Linked DNA regions of Ruegeria pomeroyi DSS-3. The protein of the gene in region 2 interacts with the protein of the main gene of each other region in a pairwise test. Links are inferred from orthologs where the notes say so. Each region holds a gene or a part of one and is shown on either strand. Other genes may lie near its edges. The genes, in order: nusG, rho and hfq.

Region 1 (11,241 bases), 380 kb from region 2 along the record:
ATCTCTTTGGTCTTTACCCGTCTCAGGCAGGAAATTAAGGCTACGGATGCAGCCACCCACCGTCTTGGACGAAACAAAATAAAGCGCACGACGAATCGCACGCTTTACCTCGCCCCTCCTCTTAGGCCAGAGCGGCGGGGTTTCCAAGGGGTAAAACAACCGTTCGCACAGGGTCAGGTGACGGCAAAGGTCGCGCCAAAGACCCGGGCCGCGACTCCGTCCACATCGACCGGCGGTTCCAGGCAGGCGCCCTCGGCTCGCAACCGATCGAGCCGCGCCCGCTCAACCGCGTGCAGATCACTGTGCAGCGCCCGCAGGCGGCTCTCGGCGTCGGGCTCGTCCATCAGCGCCCGGATCCGCTCGGTCAGGGGCACGGTAAAGCCGCTCGATACCAGCCGCCAGTCGAGCTTGGCCCGCCAGATGTCGTAGTCAAGCCCGATATGATGCAGAAGCGCCGCTCTGCCGCCGCGCACCGGCACAAAGGTTTCGGCCATCTCGGCCCCGCCTTGCCGCTGTGCCCAGTGCTGACGCAGGGCCACATCCTTCAACCCGCAGCGGATGAAGGATTTACCCTGCGGATGGCCGATCAACCCCTTGCGCCGGGGCCCGAACAGCGCCGCGCTCTCGCCATAGACCCGGCGCGCGGCGTCGCGCTCCATCGGCAGGCGATAGACCGGGCCCGCGGCCCCGTCGTGCACCGCCACGATCTCGGCGGTCTCGACCCGGATCGCCTCGGCCTCAACCGGCTGCGCGGCCAGGAATGCCCCGATGCCGTCCCCCGGCGCCCACATGAACTCATCGGCGTCGACATTCAGCAACCACCCTTCGGCCTGCTGCCGATAGACCCAGGTCAGCGCCACGTTCTGCCGCTTGGTGAACCGGGTCTCGGGGGTCAGCCCCAGATCGGCCCAGAATTCGGGCGTGCAGGGCACACAGGTGACGCGCGGATGCCCGTCGAGGATCGCGATTGCCGGGTCTTGTGGATTGTCGAACAGCAGGGTCACTGCCTCGGCGCCAGCCTCAAGATACCAGGCGGCGAAGCGGAGCGTATCGGCCAGGGGCTCATTCAGAATGGCGCCAACTTGCCAAGGCACCGTCATGCCGGGTTCCGATCGTTCATCACTGCCTGCCTCGTTGATATGCCGCTCTTTTCCGCCGCGTAGCCTATACCGCCGCCCGGCGACGAGTCAAAGCGGGCCTGGCGCGCGTTGACCCGGGCAAAGGCCATTGCTAGCATCCCGTCACGCAACGGGCAGCCCCGCCCAAGGCAGTGCAACGCAAAAGGCGGAGGCCGATGACCGAAGCAAGCGGTTTCTCACTTCTGACCTTTGTCCTGCAGCCCGCGCATTGCGTTGTCCTGCGCGACTGGATGGAGTTTTTCGACCAGCCGCCGGATCGTCTTGTTGTGCATGTCGGCCAGAACCCGGCCATCGCCGACCAGCTGCGCAGCCTCGCCTCAGAGTTCGGCGCCGAGCTGGTGATCGCGGGGCAGACCGATCCCGCCCAGACGACCGAAAATGAAACCGGCCTCTTGTGGCAGCAATTCGATCTGATCGGCGACGACCTGGCCTGTATCGTGCGGCTCGATACCCTACCCTATCGCGAGTCCAATCTGCCCTGGCAGGCTGAGGCAATGGAAGCAATGGCGCGCCACGGCGCCGCGTTTCTGACCGGCTCGACCTTGCCGTTTCGCGCCGACACGACCCTGCCCGAAACGGGCCTGATGCAAACGCAGCGGTTCAGCAACTGTTTCGCGATCCTGCCGGCGCCGGTCTGGCGCAAGGCGCAGCAGGCTCAGCAAAGCGGCGCCGATGCGTTTGGCCGGTTCGGCTCCGAAGCGGCGGTGGAACTCTATTGCGCGGAATCCGGTGCCTTTGGCCTGCGACTGCCGAACAGCCCCGAGCTGCGCATCTTTCATTGCCAGGAATGGGGGCCACGCATGGCCGAGGTGCGCGCGGCCTTTCATGCGGGCCGGGGAATTGCCCCCTTCCTGAGGGGGTATCAGGACGATTTCATGGGCGCGCGGGCGCGGTTCTATATGGAGCGGCGCCCGCCTCTGTCCCGGCGCGTGCGCATCCTGCTGGGCCGCTGGAAACGCAACCTGCTGGGCCAGACGGGCTGATACCACCCGAAAAAGGAAAACCCGGCGCCGCAGGATGCGGGCCGGGTTTCCGTATTTGTGTCTGGCGGCCAGAACCGCCAGCCTGACCGCTTAGTTGCCCGAGGCGCTTGCCACGTCAACCGACACGCCCGGACCCATGGTCGAGCTGAGCGCGATCTTCTTCAGATAGGTGCCCTTAGCACCAGCCGGTTTGGCCTTGGCCACGGCATCCACAAAGGCGCGAACGTTCTCGACCAGCTTGGCCTCGTCGAACGACACCTTGCCGACGCCGGCATGGATGACACCGGCCTTTTCGACCTTGAACTGGACTTCACCGCCCTTGGCGTTCTGCACGGCCTGAGCGACATCCATGGTCACGGTGCCGACTTTGGGGTTCGGCATCAGGTTGCGCGGGCCGAGGATTTTGCCCAGACGGCCGACAACCGGCATCATGTCCGGGGTCGCGATGCAGCGGTCGAACTCGATCTTGCCGGACTGGATGGTTTCCATCAGGTCCTCGGCGCCAACGATGTCCGCACCTGCGGCCTGGGCTTCTTCAGCCTTGGGGCCACGGGCAAAGACGGCGACGCGCACGGTTTTGCCGGTGCCGTTGGGCAGGCCGACAACACCACGGACCATCTGGTCAGCGTGACGCGGGTCGACGCCCAGGTTCATCGCGATCTCGACGGTCTCGTCGAATTTGGCCGAGGCGGCCGACTTGATCAGGGCGACGGCCTGTTCAACCGACAGCTCTTCTTTGCCGGCAAAGGCTTCGCGGGCAGCGCGGGTGCGTTTTCCAAGCTTTGCCATCTTACTTCACCTCGATGCCCATGGACCGGGCAGAGCCCAGGATGATCTGCATTGCGCCGTCGATATCGTTGGCGTTCAGATCCTTCATCTTCGCTTCGGCGATCTCGCGGATCTGAGCGACGGTCACGGTGCCGGCGGTCTCGCGCGAGGGCTTGTTGGCGCCCGACTGGATCTTGGCTGCTTTCTTCAGGAAATACGACGCCGGCGGCGTCTTGATGTCCATGGTAAAGGACTTGTCCTGATAATAGGAAATCACGGTCGGGCAGGGTGCGCCCACTTCCATGTCTGCGGTCTTGGCGTTGAACGCCTTGCAGAATTCCATGATGTTGATGCCGCGCTGACCCAGCGCCGGACCAACTGGCGGCGACGGGTTCGCCTTGCCTGCGGGCACCTGAAGCTTCAGCGTGCCGATCAGTTTCTTGGCCATTGGCCTTCTCCTTTTCAACTCCGCCGGAACGCGATCCGGCAGATGCTATTGATGTGGTCCGACATCGGGGGCGCGCCCCTTCCGTCTCCCACGGGATTCGCCGCCCTGGGACGGCATCGCGTGCGGATAGACCGGATCAGGGTGTTTTGCAAGCGCAACCGGCCCGGCGGCAATCGAATCTTAAGCCGCACCTGATGTTCTGTGCGCTGTTGCAAGCAGACGGCTGAGTCATGACCATCTATTCCTGGAACGCGCTTTACCTTGGGAACGCGGGCGATATCGACAGCTATGAGGGCGATCTTTACGCCGAAGGCGCGTCTAACATTCTCGGCAGCTACGGGTCGCCCGGCGACCCGCTCTACGATCATATCGTCGACGTGGTGGTCAATGACGCCGATGACGATACCGACATAAATTCCGACAATTACGATTTCTGGTCGCCGGACGCGATGACGGTGGACGGCGTCGCCCACACGCTCGATTCCGGCGTTGTCTACAACGCCACCCTCACCTATGCCGATGGCAGCACCGCCAACATCACCGCCGTTGTCATTCAGACCACCGACGGCGATCTGTATCTGGCGCCTGAAATGACCGCCAATGACGACTGGGTCGCGATGGAGGCCAAGGCGATCGTTTCCGTCTCACTCGACAGTGTCTCGGTCGATACCACCTATATCGCGGCAAACCGGCAGCAGACTAATTTCATCTGTTTCGCGGCGGGCACCCGCATCGCGACACCAAAGGGCGCGCGCCCGGTCGAAACCCTTGCGGTCGGGGATCTGGTCCAGACACTTGACCACGGACCGCAGCCGATCCGCTGGATCGGCACGCGCCGGGTCGGCTTAGCGACACAATTGTTGTCGCATGGTGTGGCACCGGTCGTGATCCCTGCACACAGCTTTGCGCCATCCATACCGACACACCCACTGCTTTTGTCGCAACAACACAGGGTGTTGCTGCGCAGTCGGATCGCCAGACGCATGTATGGCTCGGACGAAATCCTGATCGCCGCGCGACGCCTGACGGGGTTACACGGTATTGCCCTACGACCGGCAACCGGCCCGGTCCGGTACATCCATTTCGCGCTGGACCGGCACGAGATCGTGTTTGCAAACGGGCTGCCAGCCGAGACGCTGCTGCTGGGTGCAGAGGTCGAGCGGGTGCTGGGGACTGACGTCTTTACCCAGATCGAGCAAAGTCAGAATCGGGGTGCGATTGCGCTGGCGATGCGACCCGCCCGGCCCATCGTCGAAGGCCGGCGCGCGCGGTCATTTGTGGAACGGCTTCGCAACCGGGCCTGTCGTCATGCCCTGGCCAACCCGATCAAGGTACCGCAAAACCGGGTGACCGGTCTGATCAGCCTTGTTTCGCCACCTGGGTAAAGTCCAGCTCGACCGGGGTTTCGCGACCGAAGATCGACACCGACACGCGCAGTTTCTGGCTATCGTCGTCAACGCCCTCGACCATGCCGTCGAAGCCTTCGAACGGGCCGTCGTTGACCTTGACGCGCTCGCCGATCTCAAACGAGATCAGGGTGCGCGGCGCCTCTTCGCCTTCCTGCACGCGGTTGAGGATCTGGTTGACCTCGGCATCGCGCATCGGCATCGGGCGGCCCTGCGGGCCCAGGAAACCGGTGACCCGGTTGATCGTGTTGATCAGGTGATAGCCCTGGTCGGACATTTCCATATGCACCAGCACATAGCCGGGCATGAACCGGCGCTCGGTCGAGACCTTCTTGCCGCGGCGCACCTCGATGACCTCTTCGGTCGGCACCAGCACCTCGTCGATCTGATCTTCAAGCCCGTTCTCGGCGACCGAGGCGCGGATCTGTTCGGCGACCTTCTTCTCGAAGTTCGAAAGCACGCTGACCGAATACCACCGTTTCGCCATGACCCTGTCGTCCTCGTCTTCTGGCCGGTCCGCGGGCGCGTCCCGGAGCATTTCTGAATTGCGGCCACCCATCGAGCGGCCAGCCGGAACAAAAAGCGGCGCGCAGCTCGAATCGCCGCACGCCCGTCCCGAAGGTACTGCGTGACCTAGCCCCTGATCCGGCGATGTGCAAGGCCGGATTGCGCCGTGGCGCGAGCTCTGGTCAGTTGAACATGCCAAACAACAGTTGCAGCCCGCCCCGGATCGACAGGTCGACCAGCGCGAAGAAAATCGCCGTCAGCGCCGCCATGATGAACACCATTACCGTGGTCAGCAGCACCTCGCGGCGGGTCGGCCAGACGACCTTGGACACTTCGGCGCGGACCTGCTGGATGAACTGGATCGGGTTGATGGTGGCCATATGCCTGACTTCTCTCTGCTTGCGGACTATCGGCACATAGCCGGAGCAGGCCGCGAATTCAAGGCCGGTTCGCCGCCGACTGGGGCGGGGTCAGATAGTCACTGTCGCCCACCTTCTCCAGCCAGTTGGCGACCTGACCGTCTTCGGCCTCCTGAATGGCCAGATGTACCATACCGGTTTCCGGCCCGGCCCCGTGCCAGTGTTCCTCGCCGGGCGGGATCCAGACCGTGTCGCCGGCGCGGATCACGCGCGGGGCGGTGTCGCGCAGGCCGACCAGGCCAGTACCGGAGAGCACATACAACGTCTGGCCCAGCGGATGGGTATGCCATGCGGTGCGGGCGCCCGGTTCGAACCCGACCCGCAGCGCCCGCACCCGCGCGGGCGCCGGCGCCTCGATTACCGGATCCTGCCAGACCGTGCCAGTGAACCAGTCCGAATTCGCCTTGCGCGTCGGGCGGCTGCCGTTCTCGTAGATGTCCATCCTGTCCCTCCCCTTCGGTTCCCACTCTGGCGCAGAGAGCGGCGGGGTCAAGGCTTGGGCTTGTCGTCCCAATCCCCCGACAGGATACGGCGCGCATCGCCTTCGGGGTCGTCATACTGGTCGGACCGCACGGTATAGACAAAGGCCAGCAGGCCCACCGCGCCAAGGATCAGCGATATCGGGATCAGGATCGCCAGGACTTCCATCAACTCACCTCAGGCGCAGGGCATTCAGGGACACGGTAATCGACGAGGTCGACATCGCCAAGGCCGCGATCAGTGGCGAACAGAGGCCAGCCACCGCAAGCGGCACCGCGATCACGTTATAGACAGTGGCGATGCGGAAATTCTCGCGGATACGTTTGGTGGCGCGGATGGCGGTATCGCAGGCCCCGGCAATCGGGGACAAGTCGTTGCCCAACAGCACGATATCAGAGGCCACGCGCGCCGCGTCCAGCGCCGAGGCGGGCGAGATCGACACATGGGCGGCGGCCAGTGCGGCAGTGTCGTTCAGCCCATCGCCCACCATCAGCACCCGCTTGCCCGCATCGGCCAAGGCCTGCACCCGGTCGGCCTTGTCCTGCGGCAAGGCCTCGGCCATCCAGCTCTCGATCCCCAGACGGCGGGCCAGCGACTCGACCGCGCCGGTGGTATCGCCCGAGATCAGCAGAACCTCCTTGCCCGCGGCCTTGAGGCCCGCGACGGTCTCCTCGGCCCCCGGGCGCAGCGCGTCGGAGAACAGAAACGCCACCGGCGCCCGGTCGCCGACCGCCAGCCAGGCCGAGGTCTGCGCGGCCTGCTCGGCCCCGACCCAGGCGGCCCGGCCCAGCCGCACCCGCTGACCCTGCCAGGCACCTTCGGTGCCGAACCCCGGAACCTCGGTCACATCGTCGATCCGGGCTGGATGCAGCCCGGCGGCCCGCGCCGCGCGGGTGATCGCAACGGAAAGCGGATGCGAGGACGCCTCGGCCAGGGCCAGCGCGATCTCCATGTCGGCCCGGCGGTGATCGCCCAGGTTGGTCAATTCGGGCGTGCCCGCCGTCAGCGTGCCGGTCTTGTCGAACACGACTGTGTCCACTTCGGCCAGCCGTTCCAGCGCGGTGGCGTGCTTGATCAGCATTCCCCGCTTGAACAGCCGCCCCGAGGCGGCCGTGGTCACCGCCGGCACCGCAAGGCCCAGCGCACAGGGGCAGGTAATGATCAGTACGGCTGCGGCGATGTTGAGCGCAGTGCGCACATCCCAACTGTAGAGATACCAGCCGACAAAGCTGAGCGCCGACAGGATATGCACCCCCGGCGCATAGAGTTTCGCGGCGCTGTCGGCCAGCGAGGTATAGCGCGAGCGCCCGCTTTCGGCGATGGCCACCAGATCGGCCATGCGGTGCAGCGAGGTATCCTGCCCCACCGCATTGGCACGGATCACCAGCGGTCCGGTCAGGTTGACCTCGCCCGCGCTGACCACAAGCCCCGGTTCGGCAAAGACCGGCAACGTCTCTCCGGTAAGCAGCGAGCGGTCCAGTTCCGAACGTCCCTCGACAATCTCGCCATCGACGGGCATCCGCCCGCCGGGGCGCACCAGGATCAGGTCACCCACCGCCAGTTGCGCTACGGCGACCTCGGTCTCGACCCCGTCTTGCAGACGGATCGCGCGCGGCACCTCGAGCGCGGCCAGTTCCTCGGCCGCGGACCGGGCAACGGCGCGGGTGCGGTAATCCAGATAGCGGCCCGCCAACAGGAAAAAGGTCAGCGTCAGCGCCGCATCGAAATACGCGTGTTCGCCGCTCAGCGAGGTTTCCCACAGCGAGGTGACCAGCGCCAGCACGATGGCCAGCACGATGGGCACATCCATGTTGAGCCGCCTGGCCTTGAGCGCGCCCCAGGCTCTGACAAAGAAGGGTTGGCCGGAAAAGGCGATGGCGGGCATCGCGATGGCGGCGGAAATCCAGTGGAACATGTCCCGCGTCGCGTCCGAGGCGCCCGACCAGACCGAGACCGACAGCAGCATCACGTTCATCGAGGCAAAGCCCGCCACCGCCAGCCGCATCAGCAGGTCGCGCCCGGCACGGTCGGTGCGGGTCGCGTTGAGCGTACCGGGATCAAGCTCGTGCGCCTCGTATCCGGCGCGCTCGAGCACCGGGATCAGATCGGCGGCGCGCAACTCGGGCGCGGCCTTGATCAGCGCCCGTTTCAGCGTCAGGTTCACCCGCGCATCCTCGACCCCCGGATGGGCCTGCAAGGCGCGCTCGACCGTCGAGATACAGGCCGAACAGTGGATGCCCGGCAAAGACAGCGCGATCTGCACATCCTCGGGCACCGGGCGGGCCGGCTGGGCCGGAACCGCAACACAGGCCGGACAGGCCGCGGGCGAGGGGCGGAGCTGCGCCGTCATCGCGTTATCCTTTCACATGCAGTACAACCCGCTGGACGAATTCGGTGCCGTCCTCGGCCCGCGCCACCATGCGGATGTTCCAGTTGCCGTCGCCCAGTTCCGCCTTGGCCACATAGGCGGTGCCGTCAAAGGCGAAATCGGGCGCGAAATCCTCTTGCACATGGGTCGCGCGGCCCAGCACCGCCTTCAGCTCGGAAACCTCGACCGGTTTGCCGGCGCGGTCGGTGATCGACAGGACCACCAGACCCCCCGTCGCATCGGCGCGCACATGCCAGCCCAGCGCCTCTTGCGCGTCGCGGCGGGTGTCGAATTCCTGGCTGGCGACATAGGAGTTCTTAACCTCCAGCCCCGGAAAGGTCTTGATCGCGCTATAGGCCAACAGGATGTTCACCCCGATGATGATGCCGAATGCGCCGACAAAGACCATGGCCGCATGTTTGCCGGTGAAGGTGCGCTCAGCCATCCTCAGTTCCCCCGTCCGTTGAATGTGGTGTCCTTATAGGCGCGTTCGCCGTTGCTTTGATCCTCGACCCAGATACGGACATCGGTGCTGGCCGCTTGCGACGGGGCCGCGTCCTTGGGCGTCACGATATAGACCCGCTGCAAAAAGGCGGTATCGGCGGGGACGGAGACGTTTTCATCGGGCAGGCCCTCCAGCTCGATCCGCATCGACGGATCGCCGACCACGGACAGCTGGAACGGGCGTTCCTCGCCATGTTTGTTGCGCAGCCGCACATCATAGGTGTTGCGGATCGACCCGTCCGACAGGGTGACAAAGGTCGGGTTGCGCACCGGCGCCACGGTCAGGTCGATATCCGAGCGGATGAAGAGCGCAAACAGCAGCCCAAAGCCCACCAGCGACCACAGGCTGGTATACATGATGGTGCGTGGGCGCAGGATATGTTTCCAGATGTTCTTGGGCGGGTGACCGGCCCGCTCGGCCTCTTCGTCCTTGAGCGCCATATAGTCGATCAGCCCGCGCGGCTTGCCGATCTTCTCCATCATGTCGTCGCAGGCGTCGATACACAGCGCGCAGGTGATGCATTCCAGCTGCTGGCCGTCGCGGATATCGATCCCGACCGGGCAGACGTTGACGCAGGCCATGCAGTCGATGCAATCGCCCAGTTCCGAATCCTCGGTCCGCTTGCCTTTGCCGCGCGGCTCTCCCCGCCATTCGCGGTAGCCCACGACCAGGGTATCCTCGTCCATCATGGCGGCCTGAATACGCGGCCAGGGGCAGGCATAGATACAGATCTGCTCGCGCGCGAAGCCACCAAAGAAGAAGGTGGTAAATGTCAGCACCGCCATGGTCGTATAGGCGATGGGATGGGCGTTGCCGGTCACCAGATCGCTGAGCAGCGTCGGCGCATCGGCGAAGTAAAAGATCCAGGCCCCACCGGTGGCGAGGCCGATCAGCAGCCAAGCGGCCCATTTGGTGATCCTGAGCCGCGCCTTGCGGAAGTCGAGCTTTTCCTGACGGTGCAGGCGCAGCCGGGCGTTGCGGTCGCCCTCGATCCAGCGTTCGACCAGGATGAAGAGGTCGGTCCACACCGTTTGCGGACAGGCATAGCCACACCAGACCCGGCCCAACGCCGAGGTGAACAGGAACAGGCCAAGCCCTGCCATGATCAGCAGGCCGGCGACAAAATAGAACTCGTGCGGCCAGATCTCGATCCAGAAGAAATAGAAGCGCCGGTTGGCCATATCCAGCAGCACCGCCTGATCGGGCAGGCTGGGGCCGCGATCCCAGCGAATCCAAGGGGTCAGGTAGTAGATCCCCAGTGTCACCGCCATGATGACCCATTTGAGATTGCGGAACGTGCCTGACACGCGCCTTGGAAAGATCGGTTCTCGGGCGGCATACAGGCTGGGTTCTGGGGTCGACTCGCTCACGGACTCACTCCGGGTTTGGCTATTCTACAGCGCGACTTCTTCCAGATGATCGCGCAACACACTTTGATATGGGTCAAAAAGCGTATCTGTGGCGCAGCTTTTGGTGCTGCAATTGCGCCGGGCGTTACGTCGCAGGCAGGGTTTCAAGGCGAAAACTGCTGGTTCTCATCGCCCAACGCGCACAGAAATCACGAAAACGTGATGTGATTCCAATGAATTACCGTGCCGCCAGATCACTCTCGCAAAAAAACCGCCGACCGGATTGGTCGGCGGAGTCTTTGCCGTTATGACTAAAGGCGCCGGCTGTTCAGGAAACGCGCGAACAGATCGAACAGCCGACGCCAACCTCCGGGCCGCAAACGCAGCCCGGAGGTATCCTTGTTCTACTCACCGCCGCCCAGCTGGTGGACATAGGCCGAGACCGCGCGGATCTGCGCTTCGGTCAGGCGGCTGTCCCAGGCGGGCATCACGCCGAACCGGGCGTTGTTGACCGAGTCCGAGATCGCGGCATAGTCGCCGCCAAACAGCCAGATCGCATCCGCCAGGTTGGGCGCACCCTGCGTGCGGTCCCCGGTGGCGTCTTCGGCATGGCAGGACGAGCAGTTGTCGGCAAAGACCACCGCACCGGCGGCCACTTGTGCGGCATCCTGCGGTTCACCCGACAGCGACATCACATAGTTGACCACCTGGTCGATCTCGGCAGCTTCCAGCAGTTCGTCGCGGCCAAAGGCGGGCATCTCGGAATAGCGCGCATCGTCGTTTTCCGTGTTGCGGATACCGGCGGTGACGGTCTGGTGGATATCCTCGATCGAACCACCCCAAAGCCAGTCGTCATCCAGCAGGTTGGG
Region 2 (4,540 bases):
ACCCGCAGATCGGCCTGGTCCGCCCGACGCCGGGCCAGGGCGATGCCCATTCCCTCGACCAGATCACCGGTTTCACGCAGTCCAGCAGTGTCGAGCAGAGTAACCGGCAGTCCGCCAAGGTCCATGCGCACCTCGATCACATCACGGGTGGTTCCTGCGACTTCCGATGTCAGCGCTGCCTCGCGACCCGCCAACATGTTCAACAAAGTCGATTTTCCGGCATTTGGCGGCCCGATGATCGCCACCTCAAACCCGGTTCGAATACGTTCCGCGATACGGACGCCGGCGATCTCGTGTTCCAGATCCGCGCGCACCTCGGCCAACAGCGCCCGCACCTCGGGGCTGACATCTGTCGGGACCTCTTCATCGGCAAAGTCGATCACCGCTTCCAGCAGCGCGGCGGCGCGAATCAGTTTGGCACGCCAGCCTTCGGCCAACTGGCCCAATGCTCCATTCAGCACCGCCTGCGCCTGTTTGCGCTGCGCCTCGGTCTCGGCGTCTATCAGGTCGGCCAACCCCTCGACCTGGGGAAGAGACATCTTGCCGTTTTCCAAAGCCCTCCGGGTGAATTCCCCGGGCTCTGCCAGGCGCAATCCGTCAAGATCGCCAAGACACCGCAGCACCGCTTCGGTGGTGGCCAGGCTGCCATGTATCTGGAATTCGGCGACGTCCTCGCCGGTAAAGCTGGCAGGTGCGGCAAAGGTCAGCACCACACCATCATCCAGGCGGGCGCCCTGCGAATCCTTCAGCTGCCGGACCGACAGGCCCCGCGACGGCAGGTCGGGCCCCGCCAGCAGGCAGGCGGTGTGATAGGCGCGCGGACCCGACAGGCGGATGACTGCAACACCCGCCTTGCCCTGTGCCGTGGCCAAGGCAAAAATCGTGTCCATATCCTTGCCCTCGCGCTGCCGGGATACCGGATCAGGTATTCATCGAATCGAAGAACTCACCATTTGTCTTGGTCTGTTTCAGCTTCGACAACAGGAATTCGATCGCATCGGTGGTGCCCATCGGGTTGAGGATACGACGCAGGACAAAGGTCTTTTGCAGATCGCCCTTGTCGACCAGCAGGTCCTCTTTCCGGGTTCCGGATTTCAGGATGTCGATGGCCGGGAACACGCGCTTGTCTGCGATCTTGCGATCCAGCACCAGTTCCGAGTTGCCGGTACCCTTGAACTCTTCAAAGATCACCTCGTCCATCCGGCTGCCGGTGTCGATCAGCGCGGTTGCGATGATGGTTAGTGAGCCGCCCTCTTCGATGTTCCGGGCCGCACCAAAGAACCGCTTGGGCCGCTGGAGCGCGTTAGCATCCACACCACCGGTCAGAACCTTGCCCGAGGACGGGACTACGGTGTTGAATGCCCTACCAAGTCTTGTGATCGAGTCGAGTAGGATCACAACATCTCGTTTATGCTCGACCAGGCGCTTGGCCTTTTCGATCACCATTTCCGACACGGCCACGTGGCGGGTCGCCGGTTCGTCAAAGGTCGAGGACACCACCTCGCCCTTGACCGAGCGTTGCATGTCGGTGACTTCCTCGGGGCGTTCGTCGATCAGCAGAACGATCAGATAGCACTCGGGGTGGTTGCGCTCGATCGAGTGGGCGATGTTCTGCAGGATCACCGTCTTACCGGTCCGCGGCGGCGCCACGATCAGCGAACGCTGGCCCTTGCCGATCGGTGCGACCAGGTCGATGACCCGGGCAGAGCGATCCTTGATGGTCGGATCCTCGATCTCCATCTTCAGCCGCTCATCGGGGTAAAGCGGCGTCAGGTTGTCAAAGGCGATCTTGTGGCGCGCCTTCTCGGGATCTTCGAAGTTGATCATGGTGACATTGGTCAGGGCGAAATAGCGCTCGCTATCGTCAGGCGCCTTGATCTCACCCTCGACCGTATCACCGGTGCGCAGGCTGTACTGGCGGATCATGTCGGGCGAGACATAGATGTCGTCAGGACCCGGCAGATAGTTCGCCTCGGGCGAGCGGAGAAAGCCAAAGCCGTCCTGCAGCACCTCAAGCACGCCATCGCCGCCGATGGTCCATCCCTCGTCCGCGCGCTCGCGCAGAATCTGGAACATCATCTCGCCCTTGCGCATGGTCGAGGCGTTTTCGATCTCCAGCTCCTCGGCCATGGACAGCAGGTCCTTGGGGCTCTTTGCCTTGAGATCGGCAAGATTCAGGGATTCGATCGTCATCGTATACGGACCCTCTGCCGCCCTGTGGCGGCGCTAGAACGGAATATGTGAACAGGAGACACGGATGCCCGGACGGGCGCGTTGACCCCTAGATAAGCGCGCTGGCAGGCAGAGTCAAAGGGGGATCAGAATTTCACGATCACCGACAGCACGATCACCACCATCAGCAGCGTCGGTACCTCGTTCATCATCCGGTACTGGCGCCCGGTCAGCCGGTTCTGCCCCGCTAGAAAGCCCTTGCGACGCGCGTTGAGCCACTCGTGGAACCAGGTCATCGCGATGACGGACGCACCCTTGGTCCAGGGCCAGACCTCGCCCCAGTCGACGATTCCGGGCGTCAGAACCATGATCAGACCACAGACCCAGGACACGATCATGGCCGGCCGCATGATCACGCGTACCAGCTTTTCTTCCATCTCGTGGAAGATCGCCGGTGCCTCCTGCACCTTCTCAGCCTTTTCGACGTGATAGACAAAGAGCCGGGGCAGATAGAACAGACCAGCCATCCAGCTGATCACCGCCATGATGTGCAGGGATTTGACCCATGGGTAGAGGGTGAACAGCAGGTCGGTCATCATGTCTCTCTTCGGGGTCCTGGCCTCGTATCTAATAATAAAAAAGAAAAGAAGAAAGATTGATGGTTTTGTAGGCCGCTCCGTTTTCGTGGATAACTGTTCTCTCCCTGCGGTTTTCCCCAATGTGTGAAACTTTGCGCGAATGTTCCGAGGTCTGTGGAAACATCAAACATTTACATTTTTTAACAGTGGCTTACATCAACTTCTCTTGGCGGATAAGATCGGGGAGTACGGGTGGAGGACCATGAATATGTCCTGTTATCCCTGCTCGTGCGGTTATCCTTGTCCAGATGGGATGGAACCCGGGCGACTCGGGTGAGATTTATCGGTTTTCCCCGGGCTTGCACGTCAAGCCGAAAAGCATGAAAAACCGTACCAGAGCGATCACCAGATTTCCCACGGGGTTTTCCACATGACTGTCCCCCTCATCCTGGCATCCGGCTCGGCCATCCGGGCCCAGCTGCTGGAAAACGCAGCCGTCCCCTTTACCAAGGATGTACCGCGCGTTGATGAAGAATCGGTAAAGGCAGCCCTGCTGGCCGAGAGTGCACCGCCGCGCGATATCGCCGATGCCCTGGCCGAGATGAAGGCGCGCAAGATCAGCGACAAGCATCCCGGCGCCATGGTGCTGGGATGTGATCAGGTGCTCGACTTTCAGGGCAGGCTGTTGTCGAAACCCGACAGCCCCGAGACCGCATTGGCGGAACTGAAACAGATGAGCGGTCAGCGGCACATGCTGCTGTCGGCCGCGGTGATCTATGAAAACGGGCAACCCGTCTGGCGCCATGTCGGTCAGGTCCGGCTGCGGATGCGGGCATTGTCCGACAGCTATCTGAGCGGTTACGTGGCGCGCAACTGGGACAGCATTCGCCACGCGGTCGGCGGCTACAAGCTTGAGGAAGAGGGCGTTCGCCTGTTCTCGACCATTGACGGGGATCACTTTAACGTTTTGGGTATGCCCCTGTTGGAACTGCTCAATTTTCTGGCATTGCGCGGAGTGATTGACACATGACCGAGAACCGGATTCCGCTGGCTGGCGTGATCGGCCACCCGATTTCGCATTCGAAATCGCCCCGGTTGCATGGCCACTGGCTCAAAACCTATGGCATCAACGGCCATTACATCCCGATGGATGTGGCGCCCCAGGATCTGGCGCAGGTGGTGCGCACCCTGCCCAAGGCAGGCTTTGTAGGGGTGAACATCACCATCCCGCACAAAGAGGCGGTGATGTCGGTTGCCGATCAGATCACCGATCGGGCCACGCTGATCGGCGCGGTCAATACGCTGATCTTTCGCGAAGACGGGCGGATCCTGGCAGACAATACCGATGGCTATGGCTTCATGGAAAACCTGCGCGCAGGTGCGCCCGGTTGGGACCCGAAATCGGGGCCGGCGGTGGTGTTTGGCGCCGGCGGCGCTGCGCGGGCGGTGATCTCGGCCCTGGCCGAGGCTGGCGTGCCCGAGGTGATCGTTACCAACCGCACCCGTGTGCGCGCCGACAAGCTGAAGGACGATTTCGGCCAGCGGGTCACCGTCGCCGATTGGGTGCAGGCCGGGAACGTGATCGAGGATGCGCGTCTTGTGGTCAACACAACCTCTCTGGGGATGATCGGCAAGCCGGAGCTGCGGGTGCCGCTGGATGGGCTGCGCGCGGATGCGGTGGTGACCGATCTGGTCTATGCTCCGCTCAAGACTCGTCTTCTGGCAGAAGCCGAAGAGATGGGATGCACCACGGTCGACGGGCTGGGCATGTTGCTGCATCAGGCGGTGCC
Region 3 (11,241 bases), 1.9 Mb from region 2 along the record:
GCCATGCTGGGGCGCTATTTCAACCAGATGACCCGCCAGCTGAAGGGCCAGCGCGACACGCTGCTGGAGAATACCCACCAGATCGAACGCCGGCGGCGGCTGTTCGATTCGGTGCTCAGTTCGGTCACCTCGGGTGTGGTGGGGCTGGATTCGCAGGGGAAGGTAACCTTCGTCAACCGCTCGGCCGAACGGCTGCTGGACTGGTCGGGCGATGAACAAAGCCTGGATCTGGCGGTTGCGGTGCCCGAGTTCGTGTCGCTGTTTGAAAGCCTGGTCGCGGCAGGGCAGGAAACCGTGCAGGCCGAGATCAAGGTGACCCGCAAGGGGCAGCTGGAAAACCTGCTGGTGCGCATGTCCACCCGGCGCGGCGAGGATGACACGCTCGAAGGTTATGTGATCGCCTTTGACGATGTCACCGATCTGGTCAGCGCCCAGCGGATGGCGGCCTGGGGCGACGTGGCCCGGCGCATCGCGCATGAGATCAAGAACCCGCTGACACCGATCCAGCTGAGCGCCGAGCGCATCAAGCGCAAGTTCTCGCGCAAGCTGGACGAAGAGGATTGCGACAGCCTGGAATCGATGACCGATGTGATCGTGCGCCAGACCAACGATTTGCGCCGCATCGTTGATGAGTTCTCGAAATTCGCCCGCATGCCCGAACCCGACCGGCATGAGGAGGATCTGACCCGGCTGGTGCGCGATGCGGTACTGCTGCAACAGACCGGCCAGCCCGATGTGCGGGTCAGGGCCGATCTGCCCGAAGCGCCGCTGATGGGCAATGTGGATGCCACCATGCTTAGCCAGGCGCTGACGAACCTGATCAAGAACGCGGGCGAAGCGATTGAGACATTGGTGAAAAAGGGTGCCCCCGAAGGGCTGGCGCCGGAAATCAGGGTCACCCTGACCGGCGATGCCGAAGGCAGCCAGATCACCATTGCGGACAACGGGATCGGCCTGCCCGAGGATCGGGCACGCCTGTTCGAACCCTATGTCACCACCCGCGACGAGGGCACAGGCCTGGGCCTGCCCATCGTCAAGAAGATCATCGAGGAACATGGCGGGACGCTGCATCTGGAGGATGCGCCCGTCTTTGACGGCCAGGACCATTTCGGCGCCATGGCCGTCATCCGTCTGCCGGGCTACGACCCGGCCTCCAGAACCGCCATGCAAAGACAGGCGGCCAGAAACAAGGCGAAAGCAGGACCGACATGAGTGATATTCTGATCGTTGACGACGAGCGCGATATTCGGGAACTGGTCTCGGATATTCTCGAGGACGAGGGCTATACCACCCGGCTGGCGGGCACGTCCGACGAATGCATGGCCGAAATCAACGCCGAACCACCGGGGCTGTTGATCCTCGATATCTGGCTCAAGGACAGCCGGATGGACGGGATCGACATCCTGAAGGCGGTGAAGCGCGACAACCCGGATGTGCCGGTGGTGATCATCTCGGGCCATGGCAATATCGAGATCGCGGTGGCCGCGATCAAGCAGGGCGCCTATGACTTCATCGAGAAGCCGTTCAACATCGACCAGCTGATGGTGGTGATCCGGCGCGCGATGGAAACCTCGCGCCTGCGCCGCGAGAATGCGCAGCTCAAACGCCGCGAAGTGACCTGCGCCGACATGATCGGCCAGTCGGCGGCGTTCCGCGCCATGATCGGCCAGCTTGACAAGGTGACCAAATCCAACGGCCGGGTGATGCTGCGCGGGCCGGCGGGCGCGGGCAAGGAGATCGCCGCGCGCTATATCCACGCCCATTCCAACCGCGCCAACGCGCCCTTTGTCACCGTCAACTGCGCCGGGGTCGAGCCGGAGCGGATGGAAGAGATGCTGTTCGGCCGCGAAAGCCAGGAGCGCGGCGTCGAACCGGGCCTGCTGGAACAGGCCCATGGCGGCGTGGTCTTCTTTGACGAGGTGGCAGACATGCCGCTGGGCACCCAGTCGAAAATCCTGCGGGTGCTGGTGGATCAGCAATTCCAGCGCGTGGGCGGCGCTGACAAGGTGCGGGTCGACCTGCGGGTGATCTCGTCCACCAACCGCGATCTCGAGGTCGAGATCCAGGCCGAACGCTTTCGCCAGGAGCTCTATCACCGGCTCAACGTGGTGCCGATCGCGGTGCCCTCGCTCGAGGATCGGCGCGAGGATATCCCGGTTCTGGCCGCCCATTTCATCGACCAGTGCCATCAGGGTCAGGGCCTGCCGCTGCGTGCCCTGAGCGAAGAGGCGGTGGCGCTGATGCAGACCATGTCCTGGCCCGGCAATGTGCGCCAGCTCAAGAACCTGATCGAGCGGGTGCTGATCCTGGGCGAAGGCACCGGCGACATCGAGGCGCGTGAATTGCCCAGCGACGAGGACAAGGCCGCCGAAGAGGGACGGGTGGTGCTGTCGGGTGCGCTGGCGACCCTGCCGCTGCGCGAGGCGCGCGAGGCGTTCGAACGCGAATACCTGCTGACCCAGATCAACCGGTTCGGCGGCAATATCAGCCGCACCGCCAGCTTTGTCGGGATGGAGCGCAGCGCGCTGCACCGCAAGCTGAAATCGCTGGGCGTGGTCACCTCGAGCAAGTCAGGTGCCCGGGTGGCGCATATGGACGAAGAGATCGAGACGGTCGAGTAAGAAGGCGTTGCGCCCCTAGCCTGCGGGCCGGGGCGTGACCACCTGGAACGAGCCATCCTGATAGGTCACCACACAAGAGGTCGGCCCCAGCGCTGGCAGTTTGGCACCGCGCACCGGCTGTACCTGGGCGGCCACCGCCTCGCGGCAACGGGGCAGCTCGACCGGGGCATAGCCCTTGGCCGCCATGCATTGCTGCTCGACCCGGGCGCGCAGGCCGGAATTGACGTCGACGGTATAGACACTGCCGGGCGCCCAGCTGCCCGGCGTGGTATAACACTGCCCGGCGGCGTTGCAGACGGTGCGCCCGGGATAGAAGATCGGCGGGCTTTGCTGCACCTTGTTGGCCACCGGCGCATCGCGCAGCGCCTTGACCTCGCAATCGAGCGTATCCGATTGCTGCCGCGTGACGCTGACGCCCTCGCGGTAATAGATCGACAGCGGGCCGCAACCCGTTAGAATCACTGTGGCGGCAAGGGTCGGGATCAGCACTCTCATAGCGCCAAGAGTGCCACCGAAACCGGGGCCTGACAATTGAATTGACCCTGTCCCGGCCTTCTGTCATTCAAAAACCCTCAGGCAAAAGGGGCCAGGGAATGAAGGTCATCATCTGTGGGGCCGGGCAGGTCGGTTGGCAGATCGCGCGGCATCTGTCGGGCGAGTTGAACGACGTGACCGTGGTGGACAACAATCCCGATCTGGTGCGCCGCGCCACCGAGACGCTGGACGTGCAGGGCATTGCCGGCTTCGCCTCTTACCCTGACGTTCTGGAGAAGGCAGGTGCGCGCGATGCGGACATGATCATCGCCGCCACATATTCGGACGAGGTCAATATGGTCACCTGTCAGGTGGCCCATTCGGTCTTCGGTATCCAGCGCAAGATCGCGCGGCTGCGCTCGAAATCCTATCTCAATGCCATCTATTCCGACCTGTACCGGCGCGAGCATCTGCCCATCGACGTGGTGATCAGCCCCGAGCGCGAAGTGGCCGCCGCCGCCATGCGCCGGCTGTCGGCGCCCTCGGCCTTTGACACCGAAACCTTCATGGATGGGCAGGCGCAGCTGGTGGGCCTGTCGGTGGACGAGGCAAGCCCGGTCATCAATACGCCGCTGCGCCAGCTGACCGACCTGTTTTCCACCCTGCGCGCCATCGTTGTCGGGATCCGGCGCGAGGGGACGCTGTTTGCCCCGGAACCGGGCGACCAGATCTTTGCAGGCGATGAATGCTATGTCTTCTGCCATGTCGATGACGTGAGCAGAACGATGGAAGTGTTTGGCAAAACACATAAAAAACAGGATCGTGTGGTGATCGTAGGCGGCGGCAACGTCGGCCTGGAGGTGGCTCGCGCGCTGGAAGAGCACAAGACCCGCATTCATGCCAAGGTGATCGAACGGGACCGGGGCAATGCCGAACGCGCCGCCGAGGCGCTGGAACGCACCATCGTGCTGCATGGCGACGGTATGGATGCGGGCCTGCTGGCCGAGGCCGGGATCGCGCGCGCCGATGCGATGCTGGCGGTGACCGATGATGATCGAACCAATATGCTGGCCGCCGTGCGCGCCAAGGCCGAGGGCTGTCGGCTGGCCATCGCCCTGATCAACGACCCGACGCTGGTGGCGCTGATGCCGCCGTTGGGGATCGACGCCTATATCAACCCGCGCGCCACCACCGTCAGCTCGATCCTGCGCCATATCCGGCACGGGCGGGTGCGCCAGGTCTATTCCATCGGCGATGCCGAAGCCGAGGTGATCGAGGCCGAGGTGCTGTCGACCTCGCCCATGGCAGGCCAGCGCCTGCGCGACATCGACTTTCCCGAGGGGGTGCTGGTCGGCGCGGTGCGCAAGGGCGACAAGGTGCTGCGCCCGACCGGAGAGCTGCGCATCGAAGAGGGCGATGTGATCGCCATATTTGCAATGGCCGACGACGTGCCCGAGGTCGAAAGGCTGATGCAGGTCTCGATCGACTTCTTCTGATGGTGCGGCGCAGGCAGACATCTGAAACCGGCCTGTTGCGGCAACTGCCGCTGGCGCTGCTGATCTGGGGCCTGTTCTCGCTGATGATGTGGGTGCCGGCGGTCTATGCGCTGACATTGAACGATCATCCTACGTCGCGTTCGTTCTTCTATGCCGGTATTCTGGGGCTGGTGGTGGTCACCACAATCTCGCTGGCGCGCGCCGGTCGACCCTCGCGTCATGGGTTGCTGGGGCAGTTGGCGGTTTTGTTGTCGACCTTCGCGGTGCTGCCGCTGTTTCTGGCGGTGCCGTTTCACGATGCGCTCAAGACCACCAGTTTCCTCAACGCCTATTTCGAGATGGTCAGTGCCATCACCACCACCGGGGCCGAGATGTTCCCCGATCCCGGACGGCTGAGCGCGCCGCTGCATCTGTGGCGGGCGCAGGTGGGCTGGCTGGGCGGGCTGGTGATGTGGATCGCGGCCTCGGCCATCCTGGCCCCCTTGTCGCTGGGCGGGTTCGAGGTGACGGCCCAGGGACAGCCGGGCCGGGTGCTGGTGGGGCAGGGCGAAAGCGTCGATCCCCGCGGCCGGCTGCTGCGCGTCGCGGCAACGCTGGCACCGGTCTATGCCGGGCTGACGCTGGTGGTGGCGATCCTGCTGCTGGCGGCGGGCGATTCCGGGCTGGTGGCGATCTGCCATGCGATGTCGGTCATGGCGACCTCGGGCATTTCGCCGGTGGGCGGGCTGTCGGGCGGCGCCTCGGGCCTGACCGGCGAGGCGATCCTGTTCCTGTTCATGTTCTTCGCGCTGTCTCGGCTTACCTTCTCGTCCGATACCGCCATGCGCGGTCATGCCCGGCTGGATCAGGACCCCGAGTTTCGCATCGGCCTGCTGATCCTGCTGGGGGTTCCGGCGCTGTTGTTCCTGCGCCACTGGTCGGGCGCGATCGACATCGCCTCGGGCGAGAACCTGACGCTGGCGCTCAGGGCACTGTGGGGCAGCCTGTTCACGGTGATGTCGTTTCTGAGCACCACCGGGTTTGAATCGACCGACTGGGCCGAGGCGCGGCAATGGTCCGGATTGGGCACACCGGGCATGATCCTGCTGGGCCTGTCGGTGATCGGCGGCGGCGTTGCCACCACCGCCGGCGGGGTCAAGCTGTTGCGGGTCTATGCGCTCTACCTGAATGGCACGCGCGAGTTGCAGCGGCTGGTGCACCCCTCGTCGGTCAGTTCCGCCACCGGGCGCAATCGCCGCATCCAACGCGGAGGGGCGTTCATCGCCTGGGTGTTCTTCATGCTGTTCGCCATTTCGCTGGCGGCGATCGCGCTGGCGCTGGCGGCGGCGGGGTCGGATTTCGAAACCGCCATGGTTCTCAGCATCGCCACGCTCAGCACCACCGGCCCGCTGATCGAGATCGGCGCCCAGGAGCCGATCCGCCTGATCGAGATGCCTGCGGCGGCCAAGCTGATCCTCAGCGGTGCCATGATCATCGGGCGGCTGGAAACGCTGGCCTTTATCGCGCTGATCACCCCCGCGCTGTGGCGGAATTGAGCCTGACGCCCGATAGCGGCTTTCAGGGGTTACGTATTTTTTCGACTGGCATATCCCAAATTCGCGCGACATACTCCGCCTGAGGGAGCGCGCTGGTCCGCGGTGCGTTGCAAGAACAAAGGCGAGATTGAACAAAAATGGCTTCGGACAGACAAAATCTGCAGGACGCATTCCTGAATCACGTCAGAAAGACCAAGGTTCCGGTCACGATTTTCCTGATCAACGGTGTGAAATTGCAGGGTGTGATCACCTGGTTCGACAACTTCTGTGTGCTGCTGCGCCGCGACGGACAGTCGCAGCTGGTCTATAAACACGCGATCTCGACCATCATGCCTGCCCAGCCGATCAGCCTGTATGAGGGCGAAGACGCCAATTGATGGAACATGATCGGGCGCGCACCCGGGCCTGGGTGCTGCACCCCGAACTCAAATCCGACCTTGATCGCCGCGACCCGGTTCCGGCGCTGGAAGAGGCCGTGGCACTGGCCGCGGCCCTGCCGGATCTTGACGTGGTCGGGTCGGGCATCGTGCGCCTGCCCAAACCGCATCCCGGCCATCTGTTCGGCTCGGGCAAGGTCGAGGAACTGGCCACCCTGTTTCACGACAACGAGGTCGAGCTGGTCCTGATCGACGGGCCGCTGTCCCCGGTGCAGCAGCGCAATCTGGAAAAGGCGTGGAAGGTCAAGATACTCGACCGGACCGGCCTGATCCTGGAAATCTTCAGCGACCGCGCCCGCACCCGCGAAGGCGTGTTGCAGGTCGAGATGGCCGCGCTCAGCTATCAGCGGACGCGGCTGGTGCGCGCCTGGACCCACCTGGAGCGTCAGCGGGGCGGTCTGGGCTTTGTGGGCGGTCCGGGGGAAACCCAGATCGAGGCCGACCGGCGCGCCATCGACGAACAACTGGTGCGGCTCAAGCGCCAGCTCGACAAGGTGGTCAAGACCCGCGAGCTGCACCGCAAGGCACGCGCCAAGGTGCCCTATCCGATCGTGGCGCTGGTGGGTTATACCAACGCGGGCAAATCGACCCTGTTCAACCGGCTGACCGGCGCCGAGGTGATGGCCAAGGACATGCTGTTCGCCACGCTCGACCCGACCATGCGGCGGGTGGTGCTGCCCGACGGGCCCGAGGTGATCCTGAGCGATACGGTGGGCTTCATCTCGGATCTGCCTACCGAGCTGGTGGCCGCCTTCCGCGCCACGCTCGAAGAGGTGCTGGCCGCCGATCTGATCGTGCATGTGCGCGATATCCACCATGCCGCGACCGAGGAGCAGGCCCGCGATGTCGAGACCATCCTGGCCTCGCTGGGGGTGGACGAGGGACGGCCGAAATTCGAGGTCTGGAACAAGGTCGACCTGCTCGACCCCGACAAGCGCGCGGCCCTGCGCGAGCGGACCGCGCGCGATCCTTCGCTATTTGCGGTCTCGGCCGTGACGGGCGAGGGGCTGGAGTCGCTGTTGACAGCCATTGCCGAGGCGCTGGCCGAGACCCGCAGCGAGGCGGTGCTGACGCTGGGCTTTGCCGATGGCAAGCGACGCGCCTGGCTGTTTGCGCAGGATGTGGTCCAGGCCGAGGAACAAAGTGATGACGGGTTCCGACTGACCGTGCTGTGGACACCTCGGCAGGCGGCGCGTTACGCGGCGCTCTGATCCCGGCTGTCGCGGACGCGGCGCAGCGCATAGGCGGCGGCCAGCGGTCCGGCCAGTTCGAACACAACGGTGGCACCGATGGCCAGCGCGGTGATCATGTCGGCATATTGGGGAAACAGATCACCCGCGATCAGCGCCATGCCGATGGCGACACCGGCCTGGGGCAGCAGGGCCGGGCCGTACCACGGGCGTTCGCCCCGCGCGGTTGCGGCCAATGCCGCCCCGGCCCAGCCGCCCAGCACCCGGCCCAGCACCCGCAACGCCACATAGCCCATCAGCAGCGGCCCCACCGCCCAAAGCGCCGAGAGGTCCAGCGAGGCCCCGGCCAGGATGAAGAACACGATCATGAAGGGCCATTCGATATGTTCGATCTCGCGAAAGGCCCGTTTGTGGTGATGGGCGAGGTTGACGATCACCGCCCCCGCCGTCATCCCCGCGATCAGATAGGAAAGATCCAGCCACAGCGACAGGCCCGCGGTCAGGAACACCAGCCCCAGCGCCTCGATCCTGAGCGGCTCGCCCCCTGACAAGCGCCCGGTCAGAGAGGCGCCGGGCAGGCCGACGGCCAGGCCCAGGGCAACCGATCCCGCAATCTCGACCAGCGCGCCGCCCAGCAGGCCGTGGGCCGAGCCGTTGCCCTCGACCGCGCCGGCCAGCACCGCGACAAGCCCGAACAGCAGCACGCCCCAGGCATCGTCGATGGCCACGATCCCCTTGAGCCTGCGCGGAAAGTCACCGCTGGCGCGGCCCTGCCGGATCACGTCCAGCGTCGCCGCCGGATCGGTGGCGGTGGCCAGCGCCCCCACCATCAACGCCGCCGCCAGCGGCATGCCGATCATCGCAAGCCCGGCCGAAACGGTCAGCTGCGTCACCAGCACCACCATCACCGAGATCACCACGATCGCGCGGCCATGGCCGCTGAGGGTGCGCAGCGACAGCTCGCCTCCCAACAGGAACGCCACCATGCTGAGCGCGATGACCGAGATGATCGGGTAGAGGGCGGCGAGGCTCTCGGGGATCAGGTCGAACCCGGCCGAGCCGGCCAGCAGGCCGCAGATCAACAGCAGCGTCACCCGGGGCAGCCGGCTGCGCGCGCCCAGCTGATCGGCGGCCAGACCCGTCAGGAACAACAGCCCCAACGCGATCAGGTCGGCGGCATAGCTTTGCATCGCTTATTCGGGCGCGGGCAACAGCCGGGTCACCCCCACCGCCGCCGCGCGCGCCAGATCCGCATCCAGTGACATCGGGATATATTCGCCGCGCCGCCACAGCTGTGCCTGATCGTCGTAATAGCGTGACAGGAAATGCCCCGATTGCCCGGTCGAGATGACAAAGACCGAACTGTCGGGATCGGCGAAATCATAGACCCCGCGATATCCCGCGCCATGCACGTTGCGGAACGGATCCGGGTCCTCGCCCGAGGTGCGCCCGCGTTGCAGCGTGTGGTCGCCGCCGCTGGTCGATTGCCGGATGTTCACGAAATAGCGCAGCACCGGCACCTCGCCCAGCACCGGATGGTCATGGGTGGCCTGATGCGCATCACCCCAGCGCAGGCTTTCCAGCGCGCTGCCATAGCGGTCGCCGATCCAGACCAGCGCATCGTCCAGCGCCAGCCGGGCGATCTCGGTGCAGGTTTCGCGGGGCGCGCTCTGGCGGATGTCGCACCAGACCGAGGCGCCGTCGATATCGCGGAACACCCGCTCGATGAACAGCGGCTCGACTTGTTTGTATTCATCGGCCAGTGGCCCCAGCTCGTCGGTGATCAGCCGCTTTTGCAGTGCCCGCACCCAGGCGGCATAGATCAGCGGCTCGGGCAGATGCTCGCTCATCTCGCCGTTCCATTCGGCCAGAAGCGAGAGCGCAATCTGGCGCTGGCGCTCGGGCGTGCCCTCGGGCGCGGCCTCGCCGGTGAACCACAGGTCGGCGCCGATCAAGGGCAACAGGGTGCGCGCCGCCGGGCTGACCGGGTCCAGCTGCGCCTCGATGAACCCGTCGCGGGTATGCACCTCGCGTGATTGCATCAGCTTCTGCCAGCGGGTCACCCGCTGAGTGTCGCCCCAGACAAACGAGACATGGTTGGGAAAGGGCCGTTCCAGCAGCTTGTTGTTGGTATTGCCCAGGATCCCGCCCACCGGCGAGACGAATTCCGGGTTCGAGGCATAGGGCATCCGACCCTGCCAGCGGTTCTCGGCGCGCCAGCCCTGCGCGGGCAGGCGGCCCTGGCTCTGATGGCGGGGATCGCGCCGGGGCACCGCGCCCACCATCTTGAGCGCGACCGTCTCGCGGTCGGCCAGCGTCAGGTTCTGCGAGGGGCCGACATAGGCTTCGCTTGCGCGGATCGCTTCTTGCACGGTTCCAGCATTGATCAGCGCCAGCGCCGCCGACATCGAGGTGTCGCGCGCATCAAGCATGGTCCAGCCCAGCGACATCACATGGCCGGGCGGGGTGATGGTTTCCAGGTCATAGACGCTGCCGGGCAGGACCGGACCGTTTTCGGTCCAGCGCAGGGTCAGGGTGATCGGGGCGGCGCCCTTGATCTCGATGATCGAGGGGCGGCTTTCAAAGGTCTTGTAGCCGTCCGGGGTCAGGTATTCCTCGGGATTGTCGGGGTTCAGCCTTTCGACGAACAGGTCCTGATCGTCCATGTAGGACGAGGTCAGGCCCCAGCCCAGCCGCTCGCTGCGCCCCAGCAGAACCGCCGGCATGCCGGGAATGGTGCCGCCGATCACGCCGCCATTGGCCAGCTCCAGCCGCGCCAGATACCAGGTCGAGGGCGCGGCAAAGCCCAGATGCGGGTCATTGGCCAGCAGGGTGCCGCCACTGGCCGAGCGCGACGGCGCCGCCGCCCAGGCGTTCGACGCCCCGGCCAGGCCCCGGCGCGGCAGCGGCATCAGCGGGTCATGCGGCGTATCGCGCCCAGCGGCATAGCGGGGAAGACCCGGAAACAGCTGGGCATACTCCGGTAGCGCGGCGGTGCCGGTGCCCGGGGCATCGGGCAGGATATCAACCAGCCGCGCGGGATCGCCCAGCATCAGCGAGGTTCGGGCGCGCAGTACCTCCTCCTCCAGATGGCCCGAGAGTTGCAGGCCCATCAGCTTGATGATGGCCAGGCTGTCGGCGGGTTGCCACGGCGCAACGGGGGCGTTGAACAGGAACATCTCGGGCGCGCCGCGGCCCAGCGCCTCGTCGTTGATCTCGGCCAGGCGGGCGTTGACGCCCGCCGCATAGGCCTTGAGCGCGGCGGTGGTATAGGCGTCCTGGGCGCTGACCGATTGTTGCGCCAGCCGCGCCAGGTCGAGCCGGCGCAACAGCCGGTCGATGGCAACGGTACGGGGGCCGAACACCTCGGACAGGCGGCCCTGAACGGTGCGGCGCAGCATGGTCATCTGCCACAGCCGGTCCTGCGCATGGGCATAGCCGAGGCCAAAGAACACGTCCGGATCCGAAGCGCCGAAGATATGCGGCAC

The links.
Region 1: the proteins of rho (region 2) and nusG interact in binary tests that used the Escherichia coli proteins (3 or more experiments, as listed by UniProt). The link is inferred for Ruegeria pomeroyi DSS-3 from one-to-one orthologs.
Region 3: the proteins of rho (region 2) and hfq interact in binary tests that used the Escherichia coli proteins (3 or more experiments, as listed by UniProt). The link is inferred for Ruegeria pomeroyi DSS-3 from one-to-one orthologs.

The regions. Positions count from the first base shown.
Region 1 is NC_003911.12:3,721,341-3,732,581, forward strand. The notes cover bases 3,465-6,221. They hold nusG (transcription termination/antitermination protein NusG), read right to left. Parts: upstream 5,232-6,221; coding sequence 4,698-5,231; downstream 3,465-4,697. Other genes in these bases: SPO_RS22320 (Hint domain-containing protein), read left to right, coding at 3,569-4,723; secE (preprotein translocase subunit SecE), read right to left, coding at 5,434-5,631; SPO_RS17825 ((R)-mandelonitrile lyase), read right to left, coding at 5,690-6,112; ccoS (cbb3-type cytochrome oxidase assembly protein CcoS), read right to left, coding at 6,160-6,221. In the rest of the region: SPO_RS17785 (glycosyltransferase family 2 protein), read right to left, coding at 174-1,100; SPO_RS17790 (hypothetical protein), read left to right, coding at 1,295-2,122; rplA (50S ribosomal protein L1), read right to left, coding at 2,213-2,911; rplK (50S ribosomal protein L11), read right to left, coding at 2,913-3,338; more of ccoS, read right to left, coding at 6,222-6,318; SPO_RS17835 (heavy metal translocating P-type ATPase), read right to left, coding at 6,323-8,500; SPO_RS17840 (FixH family protein), read right to left, coding at 8,505-8,963; cytochrome c oxidase accessory protein CcoG, read right to left, coding at 8,966-10,294; ccoP (cytochrome-c oxidase, cbb3-type subunit III), read right to left, coding at 10,777-11,241. UniProt on the Escherichia coli protein: Part of the processive rRNA transcription and antitermination complex (rrnTAC). The complex forms an RNA-chaperone ring around the RNA exit tunnel of RNA polymerase (RNAP).
Region 2 is NC_003911.12:4,104,489-4,109,028, reverse strand. Bases 58-2,899 are described here. They hold rho (transcription termination factor Rho), read right to left. Parts: upstream 2,194-2,899; coding sequence 922-2,193; downstream 58-921. Other genes in these bases: SPO_RS19760 (CopD family protein), read right to left, coding at 2,319-2,768; mnmE (tRNA uridine-5-carboxymethylaminomethyl(34) synthesis GTPase MnmE), read right to left, coding at 58-890. Outside these bases: more of mnmE, read right to left, coding at 1-57; SPO_RS19755 (Maf family protein), read left to right, coding at 3,181-3,780; SPO_RS19750 (shikimate dehydrogenase), read left to right, coding at 3,777-4,540. UniProt on the Escherichia coli protein: Facilitates transcription termination by a mechanism that involves Rho binding to the nascent RNA, activation of Rho's RNA-dependent ATPase activity, and release of the mRNA from the DNA template.
Region 3 is NC_003911.12:2,212,623-2,223,863, reverse strand. The notes cover bases 5,127-7,883. They hold hfq (RNA chaperone Hfq), read left to right. Parts: upstream 5,127-6,263; coding sequence 6,264-6,503; downstream 6,504-7,883. Other genes in these bases: SPO_RS10545 (cation:proton antiporter), read right to left, coding at 7,759-7,883; hflX (GTPase HflX), read left to right, coding at 6,503-7,774; SPO_RS10560 (TrkH family potassium uptake protein), read left to right, coding at 5,127-6,126. Outside these bases: SPO_RS10580 (sensor histidine kinase NtrY-like), read left to right, coding at 1-1,212; SPO_RS10575 (sigma-54-dependent transcriptional regulator), read left to right, coding at 1,209-2,621; SPO_RS10570 (hypothetical protein), read right to left, coding at 2,637-3,116; Trk system potassium transporter TrkA, read left to right, coding at 3,215-4,591; more of SPO_RS10560, read left to right, coding at 4,591-5,126; more of SPO_RS10545, read right to left, coding at 7,884-8,943; SPO_RS10540 (penicillin acylase family protein), read right to left, coding at 8,947-11,241. UniProt on the Escherichia coli protein: RNA chaperone that binds small regulatory RNA (sRNAs) and mRNAs to facilitate mRNA translational regulation in response to envelope stress, environmental stress and changes in metabolite concentrations.